Regions from separate parts of the Bradyrhizobium sp. CB82 genome, predicted to be linked through region 1. Evidence: predicted binding sites of a transcription regulator. Region 1 holds the regulator's gene; the other holds the start of a gene.
What was found. The regulator LexA, encoded in region 1, represses DNA repair genes until DNA is damaged. The targets are predictions, from matches to a motif close to TGTTCNNNNTGTGTTCNG.
Positions count from the first base shown of each region.

Region 2: a site for LexA is predicted at 3,190-3,207, ahead of QA640_RS29415 (DNA repair protein). Genes of this name have one in related genera too.

Region 1 is NZ_CP121650.1:5,144,106-5,149,134, forward strand. It holds gene QA640_RS25050 (HAD-IA family hydrolase) at 1-235, shown strand, start outside; gene QA640_RS25055 (hypothetical protein) at 397-603, shown strand; gene glp (gephyrin-like molybdotransferase Glp) at 948-2,159, shown strand; gene lexA (transcriptional repressor LexA) at 2,335-3,033, shown strand; gene QA640_RS25070 (hypothetical protein) at 3,636-4,073, shown strand; partial or broken gene QA640_RS25075 (ComEC/Rec2 family competence protein) at 4,082-5,029, opposite strand, start outside.
Region 2 is NZ_CP121650.1:6,029,426-6,034,454, forward strand. It holds gene QA640_RS29405 (error-prone DNA polymerase) at 1-829, opposite strand, end outside; gene QA640_RS29410 (DNA polymerase Y family protein) at 826-2,421, opposite strand; gene QA640_RS29415 (DNA repair protein) at 2,312-3,124, opposite strand; gene QA640_RS29420 (UdgX family uracil-DNA binding protein) at 3,291-4,688, shown strand; gene QA640_RS29425 (inorganic phosphate transporter) at 4,797-5,029, shown strand, end outside.

The DNA of each region.
Region 1 (5,029 bases):
CGACGTGCTCGGCCATTTCCGCGAGCTGTATCTGTCCTCGAGCATCGGCCTGCGCAAACCCGATGCGGAGGCCTTCGACCATGTCGTCGCCGCGATCGGAGTACCCGCCGAGCGAATCGTGTTCTTCGACGATCTCGCTGAAAATATCGAAGGCGCGCGGGCACGAGGGCTGACCGCGGTTCACGTGACATCGCCTCACGACGTCGGTGAGGCGCTGAAGGCGCTGGGCTTCTAGGCGGCCGCATTGCTGCGGTCGCTCGCAGTCTCGTTCCCGCCGGATCCAGGAACTTTTTCAGCAAGATGTGGAACCAAGTCACTCTGTGTATTTTTGCACAGAGTTCCCGGAACGGATCTGCCACTCCGGAGTCATATGCCCGTTGGGTTTCTCTACGACGGATGCGTAACGTGTTGGGCAAGACCTACTTCAACAAGCAAGCCTCGATCCTTCTCAAATTCGCCAAGTCAACGTCGAATTCGCAGCTCTCCGCCAAGCTGGTGAGCAAGGCGGCCGATCTGAAAGCGCAGGCTGATCCGCTGCCGGAGAAGGATGTCGGACTGAGGGCGCCCGACGTCGATCCGGACAACGAAACGGGAGCCTCCTGATGTTAGCCGTGAGCCTGGTCGTCGCCGTGGCATGTCTGGCCACCGTCATTCCCGTCTTTCTCGTCATCGAAACGATCACGCGGCGACCCCGGTAAGCACTTTCGACCCACGAGTTGGTCCAGTCGCCACCTTGCGCCCGTATGGTCTCGACTTCCCCCCGGCCGCGCGCCATCGATCCCGGCATCCCCCGTCGCGGTGCCTCGCTCTCCCTCCCCGCGCTACACCGTCGAAACGACAAGCCCATCACTTCCGCCCCGTCTGCCTGTCTTTTGCTTCGACGCCTGCACTCGGCTAGAACGCTGAGCCCGACCGGGATGTTGATTTTCCATGCAGGAGTTTTGTCCGTGGCCCTGATGCCGGTGTCTGATGCGCTCGCGGCAGTGCTGGCGGGCGTCGAGCCCGTGGCGGAGGAGATGGTCGCACTGGAAGCCGCCTACCATCGCGTGCTGGCGCGCGATGTGGCGGCGCGGCGCACGCAGCCGCCGCAGGCGATGTCGGCAATGGACGGCTATGCGGTGCGCGCGGCCGATGCGGCGACGGTGGACGCAGAGCTCACCGTGATCGGCGAGGTCGCGGCCGGTCGACCGTTCACCGGCGTGGTGGGCGCGGGTGAAGCAGTGCGGATCTTCACCGGCGGCGTGGTCCCCGATGGCGCCGATGCGGTGGTGATCCAGGAAGACACGGTCGCCGACGACAGGCGCGTCACGATCAAGGAGGCCGCGATCGTTGGTCGGCACATCCGTCCGGCCGGCGTCGATTTCCACGAGGGCGAGGTGCTTCTGAGGACAGGAGCCCGGCTCACCGAACGAGACCTGTCGCTGGCGGCCGGCATGAACCACCCGGCGCTTGCCGTCCGCCGCCGGCCCAAGGTCGCGATCCTCGCGACCGGCGACGAGCTGGTGATGCCGGGTTCGACGCCCGGCGCGGGCCAGATCGTCTTTTCCAACGGCTACGCCCTGCATGCACTGGCGCGGGCCGAGGGTGCCGAAACGATCGATCTCGGCATTGCCGCCGATACCGTTGCGGCGACCACGGCCGGCATCCGCCGGGGCCGCGAGAGCGGCGCCGACATCCTGATCACGACCGGCGGGGCTTCGGTCGGCGACCACGATCTGGTCAGGCCGGCGCTTCAGGCCGAAGGCTTCGAGATGGCGTTCTGGAAGATTGCGATGCGGCCGGGCAAGCCGATGATGCACGGCCACCTCGGCGCGATGCGGGTGATCGGCCTGCCCGGCAATCCGGTCTCGTCTTATGTCTGCGGCTTCCTGTTCATGGTGCCATTGATTCGCGCGCTTGCAGGCCGCTCTGGCGTCCATCACCGCCGCGAGCGCGCCGTGCTTGGGTGCGACGTCGGGCCTAACGACGTCCGCGAGGACTATCTGCGCGCCCGGCTCGAGGAGCGCGAGGACGGCACGCTGGTGGCCCTTCCCGTCAACCACCAGGACTCCTCGCTGCTTGCGAATCTTGCTGCCGCACAAGCACTTCTCGTGCGCGCACCGTTCGCGCCGAAGGCCGAGGCAGGCACACCTTGCGAGGTGTTGCGGCTGCCCTTGTAAGGGCGATCTGATTCGCGCATGACGCGAACTTCGCTGCGTTCACCCAAAATTAAGTGGTTGCGGAACACATATCGAACATATAGTGTCCGTTCATGATTTGTTTCGAGCATCTAGCGGCTTCTGCTGAATCCGACGTCTCGGAATCGAACGACGTCAACCGGGGGACTTGGTCGAGATGTTAACGCGCAAACAATACGAGCTTCTGCGGTTCATCAGTGAGCGCCTCAAGGAAAGCGGCGTGCCGCCCTCCTTCGACGAAATGAAGGACGCGCTGGATCTGCGCTCGAAGTCGGGCATCCACCGCCTGATCACCGCGCTCGAAGAGCGCGGCTTCATCCGTCGTCTGCCCAATCGCGCGCGCGCCATCGAGGTCATCAAGCTGCCCGAGCTTCAGGCGGCAGGCGCCGGCCGCCGCGGCTTCACGCCGAGCGTCATCGAGGGCAATCTCGGCAAGGTGCGGGGCCCAAGCGCTCCCGCCGACGAGGGCGAGCGTCCGGTCGCCGTGCCCGTGATGGGACGGATCGCGGCCGGTACGCCGATCGAGGCATTGCAAACCCGTAGCCACACCATCAGCGTCCCTCCGGACATGCTCGGCTCGGGCGAGCACTACGCGCTCGAAGTGCGCGGCGATTCGATGGTCGATGCTGGCATCCTGGATGGCGACATGGCGCTGATCCAGCGCAACGAGACCGCCGATACCGGCGACATCGTGGTGGCGCTGATCGACGACGAGGAGGCAACGCTCAAGCGCTTTCGCCGCCGCGGTGCGTCGATCGCGCTGGAGCCCGCCAACACCGCCTATGAGGTGCGCATCCTGCCGCCGAACCGGGTGAAGATTCAGGGCAAACTGATCGGGCTGTACCGGAAGTATTGATTGCCCTCGTCCGGCAGATTGCCGGTCATCGCGCGGCGCCGCGGGGCGGACGGATTGTCCGCTCCGGGTGGATAGCATTTTCGCTTCCTCCGATTATCCCCACACCCTGCGCAGAGCCACATCCTCGAGCGCTGCAGGCGCGAAAGCGCTTTGCACAATGCAGAGGACAAAGCCATGCGACAGATGATTTTCAGCGTGATCTCGGCAGCGCCTTGATCGCGGGATCGGCTTCCGCGAGCGACGCAGCGCAGCACCACCATGCCGTCCGCAAGACGGAGCACGCGGCAAGCGCGCCATTCCGCAATTGCAGCAATGCGATCGCACCTGCCGCGCCGGCGAGGTGGCCCCCTACGGGGTACTCGGCTCCTGCCGGCCAGTGATAAAAGCTCGGATGTGTGAATGGTGTAAACCAAGATAGAGTCGCAGCGAGAGGCTTTGTTCCTCGTTCGCCGGGAAAGATCAGGAAAGATAATGTGATCGGGCGGCGCGCAGACGGGCCGCAGATTTGCCCACAAACGCGATACACTCGAAGGCTTCCACTCTGATAGAGGCCTGCGCCTCCGGGGGGCGCGGACCTGCTATCTCGCATGAGGAGCACTCCGATGTGTGACTACAGCCTACATGCCGTTGCGACCCGCCCCGCTCAAGTCGGCGAGACGATCGTCACGACAACTTTCCGCGGCACCTCGACGCGTGGATTTGCGTCGGAGCGTGATCTCTCGGTTGCCGTCTGCCTCCTGCCCGGCACCGAGCTCGCCTTCGCCGACAACGTCCGCTACGACAATCGCTGGATCTGGACGCGCACCGTCAACTCCCGCGTCGGCAAGTTCGGCAAGGTCGATCCGCACATTCCTGATCGTCATCATGATGCGATCGAATTCCCCGACGGCAACTACGTGCTGGTGACGCAACTCGTCGAAGGCCAGCGTGCCACCGTTCTGCAATTGCCGGTGACGCAGCCGCTCGGCGAGAAGACAGAGCAGCCGGCCGTCGAGCAGCACACGACCACGACGACCCCGACACGTCTGCCGATCGGCTGACGCGTCTTTTAATCCTCGGCCTGCAGGTCGGCCTCCGACGGCGTAGCGTCCTTGCTGTGTAACGTGGCCGGCCGCGGTGCGAGGCTGAGCTCGAAATCGCTATCGCCGGCCCCGGCCGGCGACCAGGGGCGGTTTGCGCCCCTTGCTTTTGCCGTTTGCAGCGTGAACCCGTCGCCGCTCCGCGACAGCGCGAGGGCGCCCTGCGTCTTCAGACGCTCGCGATCCACGACCATCGCCGCGCAATCTGGCGCGGACGGTTTCACCGTCACCACCAGCGCTGCCCGGCCGCAATCATCCGCTAGCGCATCGACGCGCAGCGAGAGCGCGACCAGGCGACCATCGGCGAGCGGCGTTACGCAGCCGGCCTCGTCGCATGAGACGCCGTGGGCGAGCGAGGTATCGGTCGCGCTGCGCGGATCGGCATCGGCGGCAAGCCACTCCTTGAGGAGGAAATTGTCCTTGCCGGTCCGGATCAGGTGCAGCCGGCCGTCCTTGCCGCGCACCGCGACGCTGTGGCCATCGCCTGCGATCAGGATGTCGGGCTGGCGCATATGCAGCGCCCAGCCAAGCGCGAGCGCCAGCACGATGACGCCGGTCCAGCGCAGCGGCGTCCGCAACAGGCCCATCACGATGAGGCCGATGCTGGCGGCAATCAACGGTCCGGTACCGAATGCCGCGACGCGGCCGACTGCGCCCGGCAAGGCCGCCACCCAACGCGCGACTGCGATCATCCAGTCGATGCCGATCCCCATCAACCACCAGAACACGCCGTCGAGTCCGAACGGCGCCGCGATCAAGCCCAACAGGCCGGCGGGCATCACCAGCGCAGAGACCACCGGCATCGCCGCGAGATTGGCGAGCACGCCGAACGGCGTGATGCGATGGAAATGGAAGGCGGCGTAGGGCGTGGTCGCAAGTCCCGCGATCAGCGAGGCCATCAGCAGCATGACGAGCTC
Region 2 (5,029 bases), 890 kb from region 1:
GCTCGTTCGGATATTGATATTTGAGCTGGTCGAGCGAGAAGTCGATGCTGTCGGCAAAGCGCATGGTCTCTGCGAGCGCCGCGGGGAAATCGCGGAACAGCCGCGCCATTTCTCTGGGCGTTTTCAGAAACCGCTCGGCGTTGGCCTCCAGCTTCTTCCCGACCACCTCGATCGTGGTCTTTTCCCGGATACAGGTCAGCACGTCCTGCAAGGGGCGACGCGCGGGATGGTGATAGAGCACTTCGTTGGTCGCGAGCAGCGGCACTTTCGCCTTCGCTGCGAGATCATCGAGCCGCGCGAGACGGCGCCGACCGTCGCCGCGGTAGAGCAGGCTCGCCGCCAGCCACACGCCATAGGCAGAGCTCGCCTTCAGCCCGGCAAGCACGTCCAGCGCCTTCGCTGTATCAAAGCGATGCGGCAGCGTCAGGACCAGGAGCTGGCCTTCGGTAAATTCCAGGAGATCGGCGAAGCTGAGATGGCACTCGCCCTTCTCGATCCGCGTGATGTCATCGCCGCGCTTGCCCCTGGTGAGAAGCTGGCAGAGCCGGCCGTAAGCGGCGCGGTCGCGTGGATAGACCAGGATGTCGGGCGTGCCGTCGATGAAAACGATGCGCGCGCCGATCAGGAGCTTCGGCTTGTGCAGCACCTCGGCATTGTCGAGCTCTTTATAAGCACGCACGACGCCGGCAAGCGTGTTGTGATCGGCAATCCCGATCACGGGAATGCCCAAAATGCTGGCCTGATGCACATAGGCGCGCGGATCCGAGCCGCCGCGAAGGAAGGAGAAATTGGTGGTGATGCCGATCTCGGCATAGGCTGGCGTGTTCATGCGAAGAGACCGTGCACATACCAGTTGGCGGGAACGGACCTGCCCTCCTCGTCCACGAGCTCGCTGTCGTAGAGACCATCGCGAAAGATCCAGAACCGCAGGCCTTCGGCATCCTCGACGCGAAAGTAATCGCGCGTGAGCTGCTTGCCGTCCTGCCGCCACCATTCCATCGCGATGCGCTCGGGCCCTTCCACCCGCACCACCGCATGCAGCGCGCGGCGCCAGGTGAATTGATGCGGCGCGCCGTCGGGCACGGTCGCGAACGGCACCTTGATCGGCTCCGGTCTGTCGAACAGCCGCAACGGACGCAGCGGCGGCTCGCTCTCAACGCGCGATGGCCATTCAGCCTGCGCAGCAGCGGCAAGATGATGCTGCGCGGGCACGGCCAGCACGGCGCACTCCGGGATATGCGTATCCTGCGGCAGGTGCACGACGACGCGCTTGCCGCCGATCCTCGCGGCGATGCGGTCGATCAGCGCGGTGAGTTCGTCATTGTCGTGGACGTGCGCATCGAGATCGCGCTGCTCCTGCACCACGGTCTCGGTCCTGCTCGCCGACAGCCGCACCATGTCGAAGCCGAAGCCGGGATCGAGGGGATCGGCGAGCGCATCCAGCCGCTCGCGAAAGAGCCGGTCGATGACTGCGCTTCGCGTCACCGGACGTCCCGTTTCGACCATGATCGCGCGCACCACGCCGTCGGTGCGGAAGAAGGACGCCTCCAGCCGCCGCGCACCCTTGCCTTGCTTCTCCATCGAGGTAACAAGCGTATCCGCAAGCCGCGACAGCGTCATCGCGATCATGGTGTCGGTCGCGATCGGCTCGGCGAAGCGTTTTTCCACGATGTAGTCAGGCAGCGGTTTTCGCGGGCTGATTGGCGCATCGCCCTGCCCCAGCGCATGCGCAAGCAGCGTCGAGAAGCGCGCACCGAAGCGCGCCGTGATCTCATGGGAGCTGCGCAAAGCGACAGCGCCGATGGTTTTCAAGCCGGCGCGGCGCAGGCCCGTGGTGATGGCGTCATCGGCGCCGAGCGCGGAGACCGGGAAGCGGTTGATCGCTTCCGCCTCAGCGCCATCGGCAACGATGGTGCCGGAGGCCTGCCGCGTCAGCGTGCGCGCGCAGATTGAGGTCGAGGCGATCGCCGCGCTGACCGCAAAACCCTGCCGCGCCAGCGTACGGACGAGCGCCTGCAACAGGTTGGCCTCGCCGCCGAACAAATGCGCGCAGCCGGTGATGTCGAGGAACAGGCCATGCGGCGGATCGAGCGCCACCAGCGGCGTGAAGCGGTCGCACCAGTCGGCGATATCCTCGAGCGTCTTGGCATCTGCCGCGACATCGGCGTCGAATACTTTCAACTCTGGGCAAATGGCGCGGGCGTTCGCCAACGGCTGGCCGATATGCAGGCCGAAGCGTCCGGCCGCCTCATCGAGAGCGTAAATAACAAGCGCATTATTCTCCTTTGCGACGACGATGCTCGGCTCGTCTTTAGCTAGCTCTCCGCCGATCGCTGAGAAAACCCGCCGGATGCGATCGATGGGCAGGCGCGGCAGCCACAGGCTGAGGATACGGCGACGGTTCGCTGAACAGGCACTCATCACATTTCCACTCCATGATCCACCGGCCGACCGGGCCATGGCGATTGCGAACGAGCTCGGCATCGAAGCAAGGCGCGCCCCAGGCGCTCCAAAGCGCCGCAGGCTTTGAAGTAGGTCCAGGCGGCGAATGCGCCGCCCGCAACATCCATCTGGTTTCCGCGGTCGACGGCAGAGGGTTTGCCGCCATCCGCAACAGCAGCCCGGTCACGCCGGAAGCCTGGGCTGCAAGCGTCAGCTTGCGGCTCGCCACGAGATCGAACTGTTTCGTCTCACCCCAGAGCTCGAGCACGACGGCACCCAGCGCATCGCAGGCAAGCGCATCAGCTGACGTCCGCAGCGCACTCTCGACATCGGCAGCGCGTACCATCACCACATGGCGCGGATCGAGGCCGAGCTCGGCAAGCCCGTTCATCGACAGCGCGCCCGCCTCGACGTCCGAAAAATCCTGCCGCACCCACAACAGCGGCCGGCGCGCGGTCACGCGGCCGGCGAGTCCCGTGATAAAGCCTGTCGCGGCCGTGCCATGGCGTCCCTCGCAAAACACCTCGTGGATCGCGGCGCGTGCAAGGCCGCCCTGCAAAGCCTGATCCACTTCCGGATGGCCGAGCGCCACGCGATCGCGATGATGCGCGGCCTCCGACGTCTCGATGCGCTCGATCTGGCCACGCAAGACCGCAAGCGCGCTTCCGCGTGCGCCGCTCATGCTCGCCGCTCCTTCACTGAGGGTCGCCAGGATCGTCAGAAAGACAAACGATCGGCTGGCTCATTTGTTCATGATATGTTCTAATATAAAGCCAACAGCGCCGCCGGAGTCAACCGAATTGGCGCGCCGCCGGATTCATGAGCGGAATCAATAGGATTCAAGTGCCATGTACCTCATCACCCTCGATAGCGAGACTGATTTCGACGGCTGGCGCAAAGCCGCACGCGCGCTGGCACTGCATCACATCGCCCCCGTCGATGTGATATGGGACGTGCAGGGCCAAACCACAGAACAAATCCCGCCCGGCCTGTCAGAAGCGCCGAGCCTGCCGCCGATCGAGATCGAAAGCACCTTCAACGTGCCGGCTAATTTCATCGAGCTTGCGCGCGTCGCGCTCCTCAATCGTGACGTCCAACGCTTTGCACTGCTCTATCGCCTGCTGTGGCGACTGAAGGCCGATCACGACCTATTGGCAGAGATGACCGATCCCGATGTGGCACTGGCCACCGCGATGGCAAACAGCGTGCACCGCGACGTGCAGCGCATGCGCGATGTCGTCCGTTTCCGCGAGATCGGACGCGAGCAGAAGGCGCATTACGCCGCCTGGTTCGTGCCGGAGCATCACATCGTCGAATTCGCGGCACCTTTCTTCGCGCGTCGCTATGCCGACATGCCCTGGTCGATTCTCACGCCCGACATCTGCGCCCATTGGAACGGCCACGTCATCTCGTTCACGGCGGGGATCAGCCAGACGGAGATGCCAGCACCAAACCGATTGGAGGAAACCTGGCGCCGCCACTTCCAGGCGGACCGGTCGATCACACCGGAAGCGCCCAAACAGCGCGGGAGGAACTTCCCCGAAGCCTCGATACTTGAACCTCTGCTCACTGACGCCGAACGCTGGACCGGCGGACAGACTACCCCGCGTCCGGAGGCACCCATGACACGCAAACCCGCCGCCGATGATCTCGAGACGCTGCGCAAGGAGGCCGCCCATTGCCGCGCCTGCCCTCTCTACAAGGATGCGACGCAGACTGTGTTCGGCGAAGGCCCGAAGTCCGCCACCATCATGCTGGTCGGCGAACAGCCCGGCGACAAGGAAGACCTCGCTGGCCACCCCTTTGTGGGACCGGCCGGGCAGATGCTCGATCGCGCCCTGCAAGAGGCCGGCGTCGATCGCAGGAAGGTCTACGTCACCAACGCGGTGAAGCATTTCAAGTTTGTGCCGCGCGGAAAAATCCGCCTGCACCAGAAGCCGACCACGCCGGAGATCCGCGCGTGCCGGCAATGGTATGAACGGGAACTGGCGGCCCTCCAGCCCAGCCTCGTCGTTGCGATGGGCGCGACCGCCGCGCAAAGCGTGTTCGGCAAGATCACCCCGATCGGCAAGAACCGCGGCCGGCTGATCGCTCTGCCGGACGGCCGCAAAGCGCTGGTGACGGTGCACCCGTCCTATCTCTTGCGGCTGCCGGACCCCAAGGCCAAGGAGCTGGAATACCAGCGTTTCGTCGATGACCTGAAGATTGCCGCCGGATTCCGGGAAAAATCGGCACGGGCAGCGTGACTTAGCTCGCGTCGCGCCGCAGCAGATACGAGTAGAGAAACGCCGTCATTTCAACTGCCTGTCACATGCCACGCGCAAAATCGGGGCACAGGGACAGGAGTATTTTCAATGAGTGACCTTGCTTTACCCGGCTCCATCGAGCCGGCCTTGCGGAGAGGCCCCGACCTCGACCGCGGTTTTCATCCGCTGACCGGCATCATTTACATGGGGATCATCGCCGCCGCGCTGCTCTTCGTCGCCTACAGCATCTGGGTCGACGTCGACGCGACCGGCACGCAGGTCAAGACTTTCGCACCCTTCCTCCTGCTGTTCGTCGCGCTCTTGATTGCGCTCGCCTTCGA